DNA from 4 places in the Streptomyces hebeiensis genome. Region 2 is predicted to be linked to each of the others. Evidence: riboswitches for the same ligand, from Rfam matches in the RefSeq annotation. Region 2 holds a riboswitch; each other region holds the start of a gene.
What was found. A riboswitch is a leader RNA that binds a small molecule or an ion and turns the genes downstream of it on or off. The one in region 2 is predicted to bind cyclic di-AMP.

Region 1 (2,190 bases), 2.8 Mb from region 2:
GACCGGCGACCGGCGACCGGCGACCGACAGCAGACGGCCACGCGCCGGAGGGCCGGTCCGCGGTGTGCGGCCGGCCCTCCGGGGCGGGGACGTCGCTGTGGATCAGGAGGATCCGAGGATCACGGGGATCCGGGGATCCGGGGATCCGGGGATTACGAGGATCCGGGGATTCGCGGGATCAAGGAGTGACGCCCTTGCTCTGGAGCCAGGCCATCGGGTCGATGCCCGAGCCGCCCGCCGTGTGCACTTCGAGGTGCAGGTGCGCGCCGGTGACGTTCCCGGTCGCGCCGACCCGGCCGATGACCTCGCCCGCGGTGACCTTCTGGCCGGCGCTGACGGTCATCGAGGACTGGTGGGCGTACCAGATCTCCGTGCCGTCGTCGAGCTCCAGGACCGTCCGGTAGCCGTACGAGCCGGACCAGCCGGCCGACTTGATCGTGCCGCCGTGGACCGCCTTGACCGGCGTACCGGTCGGGGCGGCGAAGTCCAGGCCGGTGTGGTAGCCGGAGGACCACAGGGAGCCGGACTCACCGTAGGTGGAGGTCAGTGTGTACGAGGAGGTCGGCAGCGAGAAGCTGGCGGCCAGCTTGGCCAGGCGCTCGGCCTCCGCCTTCGCCCTGGCCTCCTCCTCGGCCTTCTTCTTCGCCTCGGCGGCTTCCTTCTCGGCCTGCGACTGCTGCTTGGCGGCGTCCGAGGCGGCCTTCTTGGCCGCCGCCGTCTCCGCGGCCGCCAGCCGCGCCGCCTCGGCCGCGGACTGCTGCTGCTCGGCCTGCTGGAGGATACGGGCGCGCAGCGCCTCGCCGGCGTCGGCGGTGCCCTGCTCCGCGTCCTCCGCGGTGAGCCCGGCGGTGGTGAGCGGCGCGCTCGCGAGGAGTTCGGTCTCGGAGTCGTCCGTCGCCAGCGAGCCCATGCCCGGCAGGGAGGAGGCGTCCGGAAGGTTGTCCGCGATGGCGTCGGGAAGGGATATGGAGACCGCGGGCTTGTCCTGCGCGGTGGCGATGCCACCCGCGCCGACGGCGGCGATGACGCCGACGCCGAGGACGGTGGAGCTGCGGGCCAGCCCGTTGCGCTTGCTGGTGACGCGGTGCCTGCCGCGGACGGGGCGAATGGATTCCGCGGTGGGATTCCACTCCCCCCACGTCGCCTCCGACTCCGTCGCGTCCGTCGCCGCGAAGGAGTGGGTTTCGATGGTGGCCGCGGGGGCAGGCTTGTTGGACGCCACTGGGGCGTGCTCCTTTCCTTCCTTCTCGCCTACCGGGTTAGCTGACGGGTTCGGAGCAGGAAGGTCTCCTACGGACGCTTCGGCCGCCAGGGCGGCAAAAGACGTCCGATTCACCCCATGTGGTGGTTCCCCGGTTCCTTGCGGGATTCGGCGCCGCGCACGGCGTCGTCTCTGGCGACGACTGGGACGACCGCGCTGCGTTATCGAACGTTAATAGACGTCGGGGCCTTATTCCAAGCTGTTCCCAGTGATCGTTAACAACTTCGCAACGGACGCACCAGCGCATACGCGGGCACAACAGGGCGAGTTGACCGCTCTTTGGGGACGACAACAAACCTGACGGTATGTCAACTGTTATGCGGAGGGAGATCTTTCGATTACGTACGGTGCCCATGGGTGCCCGATGGCGACTGCCGGCGGTCGGCGGTGCCCGGCAGTGCCCGGCTGTGCCCGGTGGCGGCAGCCGGGCGGCCCCGCGCGGTCCGACGGCGCCTCGCGATGCCCGTCGGTGTCCGGCGCACCGACCTGATCGTCACGGCGCCCCCGCCCGTCCGGTCCCCGCGGGCCGTCACAGCACGATCGGTATGGTCCGGCGGCGCTCCGTGGCCCCCTCGGGGGGTCTGGTGACCGCCAGCAGCGCCATGTCGTCCTGGCTGCCGCCGCCCGTGTGCACCCGTACGTCGTCGATCAGCGCCTGGAGCATTTCGTCGGGCCCCTGGAAGACCCGCCCGTCCAGCCGCTCGCTGGGGACGTAGAACACCCCCTGGGCGTTCCGCGCCTCGGAGAGGCCGTCCGTGTAGAAGAGCAGCGTCGCGCCGGGCGGGTACGCGGCCTGCTCGACCCGGTCCGGCCACCCGCCCAGCTCGCTCATCCCGAGCGGCAGCGCGGTGTCGCGGGGAGCCAGGGTCCGTACCGCGCCGTCGCCGTTCACGAGCAGCGGCTCCGGATGTCCTCGGTTCACCAGCCGG
Region 2 (2,190 bases):
AACGCGGCGGCGAGGTATTCGGCACGCGCGTCGAACAGCGGGCTCAGCAGTTCCATCACTTCCTGGGACGTACCGGCGGGAGTGCTGTCACTGCGTCGCACCGCATAGCGGCGGCCCGGGGCGTTCGACTTGAGGTAGTCCGCCTCGATCGCGTCGCGCTCGACACCGATCGCGAGCAGACAGACGGCGACCGAGAGCCCGGCGCGGTCCTTGCCCGCCGCGCAGTGCACGAGCGCGGGGAGGCTCTCCTCGGCGAGTGCGTGCAGGACGCGGCTGTGCTCGGCGGTGCGGTCCTTGATGATCGACCGGTACGAATTGATCATTCGGGCCGCGGCCTTTCCGTCCGAGAGCAGGTCCCGCAGCTGATCGAGATCGCCGTCCCTGACCATGCGCCAGAAGTCGGCTCCCTCCGCCGGGTCGGAGAGGGGAATGTTCACATTCCGTACGCCGGGCAGTTCCACGTCCGCGCCGTCCAGCTTCAGATCGGCCGCATTGCGGAAGTCGAAGACGGTATGCAGGCCGAGCGAGGAAAGGAAAGCCGCGTCGGCGGCTGTCGCATTGGCGAGATGGCCACTGCGGAAAAGCCTGCCGTACCCGACCCGGCGGCCGTCGGTGGTCGGTAGTCCGCCCACGTCGCGGAAGTTGCGCACGCCGGTCAGTTCCGGCTCCGTCCGCGCGGACTGCGGCATCTCTCGCGTCACGGCCTGCTCCTCCGTGTCAGCCGCCGACGCCCGCCGCCGACGGTACCGACTGCCGACCCTACGGCATCCATTCCGGCCGCAAAGGGCTCGGCGGCTCGATCCGGATGTGCACGATCCCGGACAATCAACGCCATGGGAATTGACCGTAAATGGCCGTCTGTCCGTATTGCTGTATTGAGACGCATTGGGCCCAACCTGCCCCGGTGGTGACCGAGATGGGTGGTGTCAGGTGAGCAGGATCATATTCGTGACGTTCCGTGCTGGTGATCTTCCGCCCTATCGCGATGCCGTCCGGAAATGAGCCGTGTGAAATCCACGCAGGGTGACGAGCGGGCCCGGCCGATAACCGGGCGGCCGACCCCGTCGGTCAAAGACCTGCTTGTTCCGCCCGGGCGACTCGCTTACGTTCAGCCTCAATCCGGACGGAACGCCGAATCCTGCCGCCGCCCGGAATTCGCATCCATCGATCCACGCGTGGCAGGAGCGGGGGACCCAGGTAGTACGCCGGGCGGGTCTACGGACCCGGACGGCTCGGGGTGAAGTCACGCGCACGCGTGGCCGGGCAGCTCCAGCCCGAACCCGACAGCTCACCTCGTAGGCGCCGGAGAGGAATGCGCCATGCCCGGTAAGGGTAAGCACCGACGCCCCAAGACCCGTACGTTCTCGCGGGGGTTCGCCGCCGCCGGAACGGGCGGAGCCGCCATCGCCCTGCCGTTCATCGCCGCCACCGGCGCGCACGCCGCCCCGAAGGCCGCGCCCGCCACCGCGCCGCAGGCCGTCTCCGCCCACGCGGCCGAGGGCGTGTCCCGCACCGCCCAGGCGTCCGTGACGCAGACGTCCACCGCGCCGCGTCAGGCCGCGGCCGCGGCGACCACGACGTACGCCGTGGTCGCGGGCGACTACCTGTCGAAGATCGCGGACGAGCACAAGGTCCGGGGCGGCTGGCAGAAGCTGTACGCGGACAACCGCTCGGTCGTGGGTGACGACCCGTCGCTGATCCACCCCGGTCTCGAACTGACCATCGGCGGGAAGTCCGCCGGGGGCGACGGCGCCAAGAAGCCGTCGTCGGCGCGCTCCGAGACGCCCCGGGCCTCCTCGGCTTCCGCCGCTCCCGCGGCCGAGGGCGCGGGGAAGGCCACCGGCGGCACGGCCGCGAAGTCCGCGGCCGACACTGCCGCGAAGAGCGACACCGGCGGCTTCACCAAGCCGGTCGACGCGCCGGTGAGCACGCCGTACCGCGCCTCCGGCGGCATGTGGTCCAGCGGCTACCACACCGGTGTGGACTTCACGGCGTCCTCCGGCACTCCGGTCAAGGCGGTCGGCGCCGGTACGGTCGTGACCGCGGGCTGGGGCGGCTCGTACGGCAACCAGGTCGTCATCAAGCACGACGACGGCCGGTACTCCCAGTACGGGCACCTGTCGTCCCTGGCGGTCTCCGCCGGCCAGTCCGTCGGCGCGGGGCAGCAGATAGGCCTCTCCGGAGCCACCG
Region 3 (2,190 bases), 790 kb from region 2:
AGCAGCTCTCCAAGGAGCTCTTCCCCGCCTCCTCGCGCCTGTCCCGGCCGCGCCAGGGCACCGAGGAGACGGTCGAGCGCATCGACGCCGCCGGGGTGCGCGCCTTCTACGAAGCGCACGTGCGCCCCGCCACGGCCACGGCGGTGATCGTCGGCGACCTCTCCGGCGTGGACCTGGACGCGCTGCTGACCGACAGCCTCGGCGCCTGGACGGGCAACACCGCCGCGCCCCGCCCCGTACCGCCGGTGACGGCCGACGACACCGGCCGGGTCGTGATCGTGGACCGGCCGGGCGCCGTCCAGACCCAGCTGCTGATCGGCCGGATCGGCCCGGACCGGCACGACCGGGTCTGGCCGGCCCAGGTGCTCGGTACGTACTGCCTCGGCGGCACGCTCACCTCCCGGCTCGACCGCGTGCTGCGCGAGGAGAAGGGCTACACCTACGGTGTCCGGGCCTTCGGCCAGGTGCTGCGCTCCGCAGCGCCCTCGTCGCCGGGCGGGGCGACGGGCGCCGCGATGCTCGCGATCAGCGGCTCCGTGGACACCGAGTCCACCGGCCCGGCGCTCGCCGACCTCTGGACGGTGCTGCGCACCCTGGCGGCCGACGGGCTCACCGACGCCGAGCGCGACGTGGCCGTGCAGAACCTGGTGGGAGTGGCCCCGCTGAAGTACGAGATGGCGGCGTCGGTCGCGGCCACGCTCGCCGACCAGGTCGAACAGCACCTCCCGGACGACTTCCAGGCGCAGTTGTACGCGCGCCTGGCCGAGACCGGCACGGTCGAGGCGACCGCCGCGGCCGTCAACGCCTTCCCGGTGGACCGGCTCGTCACCGTGCTCGTGGGGGACGCCGCGCAGATCGAGGAGCCGGTCAAGGCGCTCGGCATCGGTGAAGTGACCGTCGTCGCGAGCTGATTCGCGGATCTTCACGAGCTGATCCGTGGATCTCCGTACCACAGAGGGAACCCCGGCGGCGGGCGCTGCCGGGGTTCCGGTCTTATTTCCGTTTTGTTGGTCAATTGGCTTGTTTGAGGGAGAGGTTGCCTGTCTGGGGTGTGGGCTGCGCTACAAAAACACGCGTCCGTTTGGTTATCGAAAGATGACGCGCTTAGCGTCGGTCCGGCTGTTCGCCCGTCCCGCCGCATCCCGTGGCACGGACAGCCATCGCCGAGTTCCCGGTTCGCCGGGGAGCCGGGGACCCACCGTGTCCCTGGGGTGAATCGGACGCCTTCGCGCGGCGCGTGGAGGGGCCCGTAGGAGACCTTCCTGCTCCGAACCCGTCAGCTAACCCGGTAGGCGAGAAGGAAGGAAAGGACCGGCCACCCCATGGCTTTCACCCGCGCCACCGGGAAGCATCGTGCCCGCAGCCAGATGAGCCGTACGAGCGCGAGAGCCGCGGGCGCCGCGACGCTCACCGCGACCGGCGTCATCGGCACCCTCGCGGCCTCCCCGGCGTTCGCCGGTGGTGCCGCCGACGCCCAGGCCGCCTCGCACACCGGTCTGACCGGGGCCGTCGCCCTCGGGGACGACCTGGCCGGTACGGTCGACGACCAGGCCGACGCGCAGGCCCGGGCCGCCGCCCAGGACAAGGCGAGGGCCGTGGCGAAGGCCGAGGCCGAACGCAGGGCGGAGGCCCGCGCCAAGGAGGCGCGCGCCGAGGAGATCCGCGCCGCCCGGGAGGCGGAGCGCAAGCGGCTGAACACCTTCCAGCTGCCCGTCGCCGGCTCGTACGTCACGACCGGCTACCAGTCCGGCGGCTCCCTCTGGTCCTCCGGCAGCCACTCCGGTGTCGACTTCCGTGCCGCCTCCGGCACCCCGGTCGTCTCCGTCGGCACCGGCACCGTGGTCGAGGCCGGCTGGGGCGGTTCCTACGGCAACAACATCGTGATCCGGATGCACGACGGCACGTACACGCAGTACGGCCACCTCTCCTCCATCGGCGTCTCCGTCGGGCAGAGCGTCACCCCGGGCCAGCAGATCGGTCTGTCCGGCGCGACCGGCAACGTCACCGGGCCGCACCTGCACTTCGAGGCCCGTACCAGCCCGGACTACGGGTCGGACATGGACCCGGTCGGCTACCTGCGCGCGCACGGCGTGAACCTCTGACGCGCCGGGGCGCCCGCGCCCCCGCGCTTCCGTGTGCGGTGCGCCGCCCCGCGTGCGCGGGTGCGTACTCCGAACCCCGCGCACCTTC
Region 4 (2,190 bases), 2.2 Mb from region 2:
TCGGGACACCGGTTACGGGCGTGACCTCGGCGCCGGGTCGGAGGACGCCTCCACGGGCCCGGACATCATCAGCGGCGCCGGGCTCGTCGGCCCGTACGCCCCCGACTACAGCGGCGACTTCACGGTGCGCCCGGGCGCGCAGAAGGTCGTCGGCGGCTGGCTGTGACGCCGGCCCTCGGCTGACGCCGGGGGAGGGCCGGAACGGGCTGTACGAGGCGGGCCTGTATGTGGTCGGCCCGTACGAGGCGGGCTCGGTGGGGCCTGTGGGCCGCGCGACGTCGTGTGATGCGTCGCGTGCCCCACAGGTCCCTTGTCGCGTTCCGGGGTGCGCCCCGGCGCACGCCGCCCACCCTCCGGGCCACCCCGTGCACGGGGGCCCACCCCGTGCCTGGTTGTGCCGGCCGAGCTCGGCCGCACCCCTCCGCGCTCGACGGGCTTCGTCGGGCTCCGCCACGCTCGACAGGGCCACTTCGGGCTCCTCCGTACGCGTCAAGGCACCTCCGCACTCCTCCGTGCCCCTGTCCGCGCCGCCCCGCGCCGTCGCCGTACCGCGTCCCGGCTCGCCTCGCCGCCACCGGTCGCCGCCGGCCTCGTCGCGGGCCGGCGGGCGGCCTCGGCAGAGGCCCCGAGTGGCTGCTCAGAGCCGTGATCTGACAGGCCGACAGGATGAGTTCGAGATCGTTTGTCCACTTTCGCGAAAGTGAGACAAGCATCTCTTTGCCGCACCAGTTCCTCCATGGCCCGCCTGTTGGTCTCGTTCGTCTCTCACCTGCGGAAATGCGGCGTTCCTGAAGGGCAGTTAGGGCGTTTTCTCCCTGATGTACTTCTTTGAACAAGCGGCGGGCCTGTGTTTACGGTCTGAACCGCTCGCACCGCGGGCCTCGTCGACCGAAACGCCGAATCCTGCCGTCGGTCGGGGGGAGAGTCGTCGCGTCAAGCGCCGAAGGCAGGAGCGGGGGACCCAAGGTTTCGTGCCGGGCCCGGCCGTCGAGAGACGGCCGAGGGCCGGCTTGGGGTGAAGCCGCGTTGCGAGAGCACGCGGCCGGGCCACTCACAGCCCGAACCCGACAGCTGACCTCGCAGGCGTCGGTGAGGAGATGACCCATGCTGTTTTCCGGCAAGGCCAAGCACCGCCGTCCGTCCAAGGCCGTTCGCTACGCCACGCTCGCCGGGATCACCGGCGCCGCCGTCGCGGCCCCGCTGATCGGTGCGACCTCCGCCTCCGCCGCCAGCACCTCCGAGTGGGACCAGGTCGCCCAGTGCGAGTCCGGCGGCAACTGGTCCATCAACACCGGCAACGGCTACTACGGCGGCCTCCAGTTCTCGTCGTCCACCTGGGCGGCGTACGGCGGTACCTCCTACGCCTCGACCGCCGACAAGGCCTCCAAGTCCCAGCAGATCGCCGTCGCGGAGAAGGTCCTCGCGGGTCAGGGCAAGGGCGCCTGGCCGAACTGCGGCGTGAACCTGTCCGGCGCGTCGAGCAGCTCCGGCTCTGCGTCGGGCAGCGGCTCCAGCGCCTCGAGCTCCGGTTCGAGCTCCGGCGAGCAGCAGTCGCAGCAGTCGCGGCAGACCCAGCCGCGTCAGTACCAGCAGCAGGCTCAGCCCGAGAAGCAGGAGCGTACGTACAGCCAGTCCGCCTCGCGCGGCGAGAGCCGTCCGGCCACGATCAAGAAGGGGGACGGCGAGTACAAGGTCAAGTCCGGTGACACCCTCTCCAAGATCGCTGACGCCAAGAAGGTCAAGGGCGGCTGGAAGAAGGTCTTCGACCTGAACAAGGACGTCATCAGCGATGCCGATGTCATCTACCCGGGCCAGCGGCTCCACCTGAGCTGACCCGAGCCGTTCCCGGCGGCCGGGCCGGCCTCGCGTCGCCGGCCCGGCCCGCCGGGCCCACCGGGTCGCACGGCCTGAAGCGGCGGCCATCCGGCGGGCCGGCTCCGTACCTCCGCTCCCCGTACTCCCCGGCCAGCCCCCGAGCCCGCTCCCCGCAGTCCTCACCCCGTCCCCCCGGTGCTCCCCGGTCCGGCGCGTTTCCCCCGTACGCGCCGGGCCGGGGTTTCACGTCTCCCGGGCCGGAACCCGCATTCCTCGGTCTCTTTCGTCCCAGCGGGCGGGCGCGGGGCGGGGTGGTCACGCCCGGCCGGTTAGGCTCGTGTCGCAAGGCCAAGAGACCCTGCACCTCTAGCGTCA

Region 1: linked by a shared signal. The riboswitch ahead of ACU6P3_RS17825 (M23 family metallopeptidase) and the one ahead of ACU6P3_RS29465 (LysM peptidoglycan-binding domain-containing M23 family metallopeptidase) in region 2 are both predicted to bind cyclic di-AMP.
Region 3: linked by a shared signal. The riboswitch ahead of ACU6P3_RS26120 (M23 family metallopeptidase) and the one ahead of ACU6P3_RS29465 (LysM peptidoglycan-binding domain-containing M23 family metallopeptidase) in region 2 are both predicted to bind cyclic di-AMP.
Region 4: linked by a shared signal. The riboswitch ahead of ACU6P3_RS20360 (transglycosylase family protein) and the one ahead of ACU6P3_RS29465 (LysM peptidoglycan-binding domain-containing M23 family metallopeptidase) in region 2 are both predicted to bind cyclic di-AMP.

The regions. Positions count from the first base shown of each region.
Region 1 covers NZ_CM129812.1:4,082,872-4,085,061, reverse strand. The annotation lists gene ACU6P3_RS17825 (M23 family metallopeptidase) at 179-1,222, opposite strand; cyclic di-AMP (ydaO/yuaA leader) riboswitch at 1,234-1,385, opposite strand; gene ACU6P3_RS17820 (PP2C family protein-serine/threonine phosphatase) at 1,791-2,190, opposite strand, start outside.
Region 2 covers NZ_CM129812.1:6,878,959-6,881,148, forward strand. The annotation lists gene ACU6P3_RS29460 (tyrosine-protein phosphatase) at 1-689, opposite strand, end outside; cyclic di-AMP (ydaO/yuaA leader) riboswitch at 1,153-1,315, shown strand; gene ACU6P3_RS29465 (LysM peptidoglycan-binding domain-containing M23 family metallopeptidase) at 1,320-2,190, shown strand, end outside.
Region 3 covers NZ_CM129812.1:6,092,787-6,094,976, forward strand. The annotation lists gene ACU6P3_RS26115 (M16 family metallopeptidase) at 1-911, shown strand, start outside; cyclic di-AMP (ydaO/yuaA leader) riboswitch at 1,152-1,309, shown strand; gene ACU6P3_RS26120 (M23 family metallopeptidase) at 1,323-2,102, shown strand.
Region 4 covers NZ_CM129812.1:4,718,393-4,720,582, forward strand. The annotation lists gene ACU6P3_RS20355 (transglycosylase family protein) at 1-166, shown strand, start outside; cyclic di-AMP (ydaO/yuaA leader) riboswitch at 929-1,101, shown strand; gene ACU6P3_RS20360 (transglycosylase family protein) at 1,105-1,833, shown strand.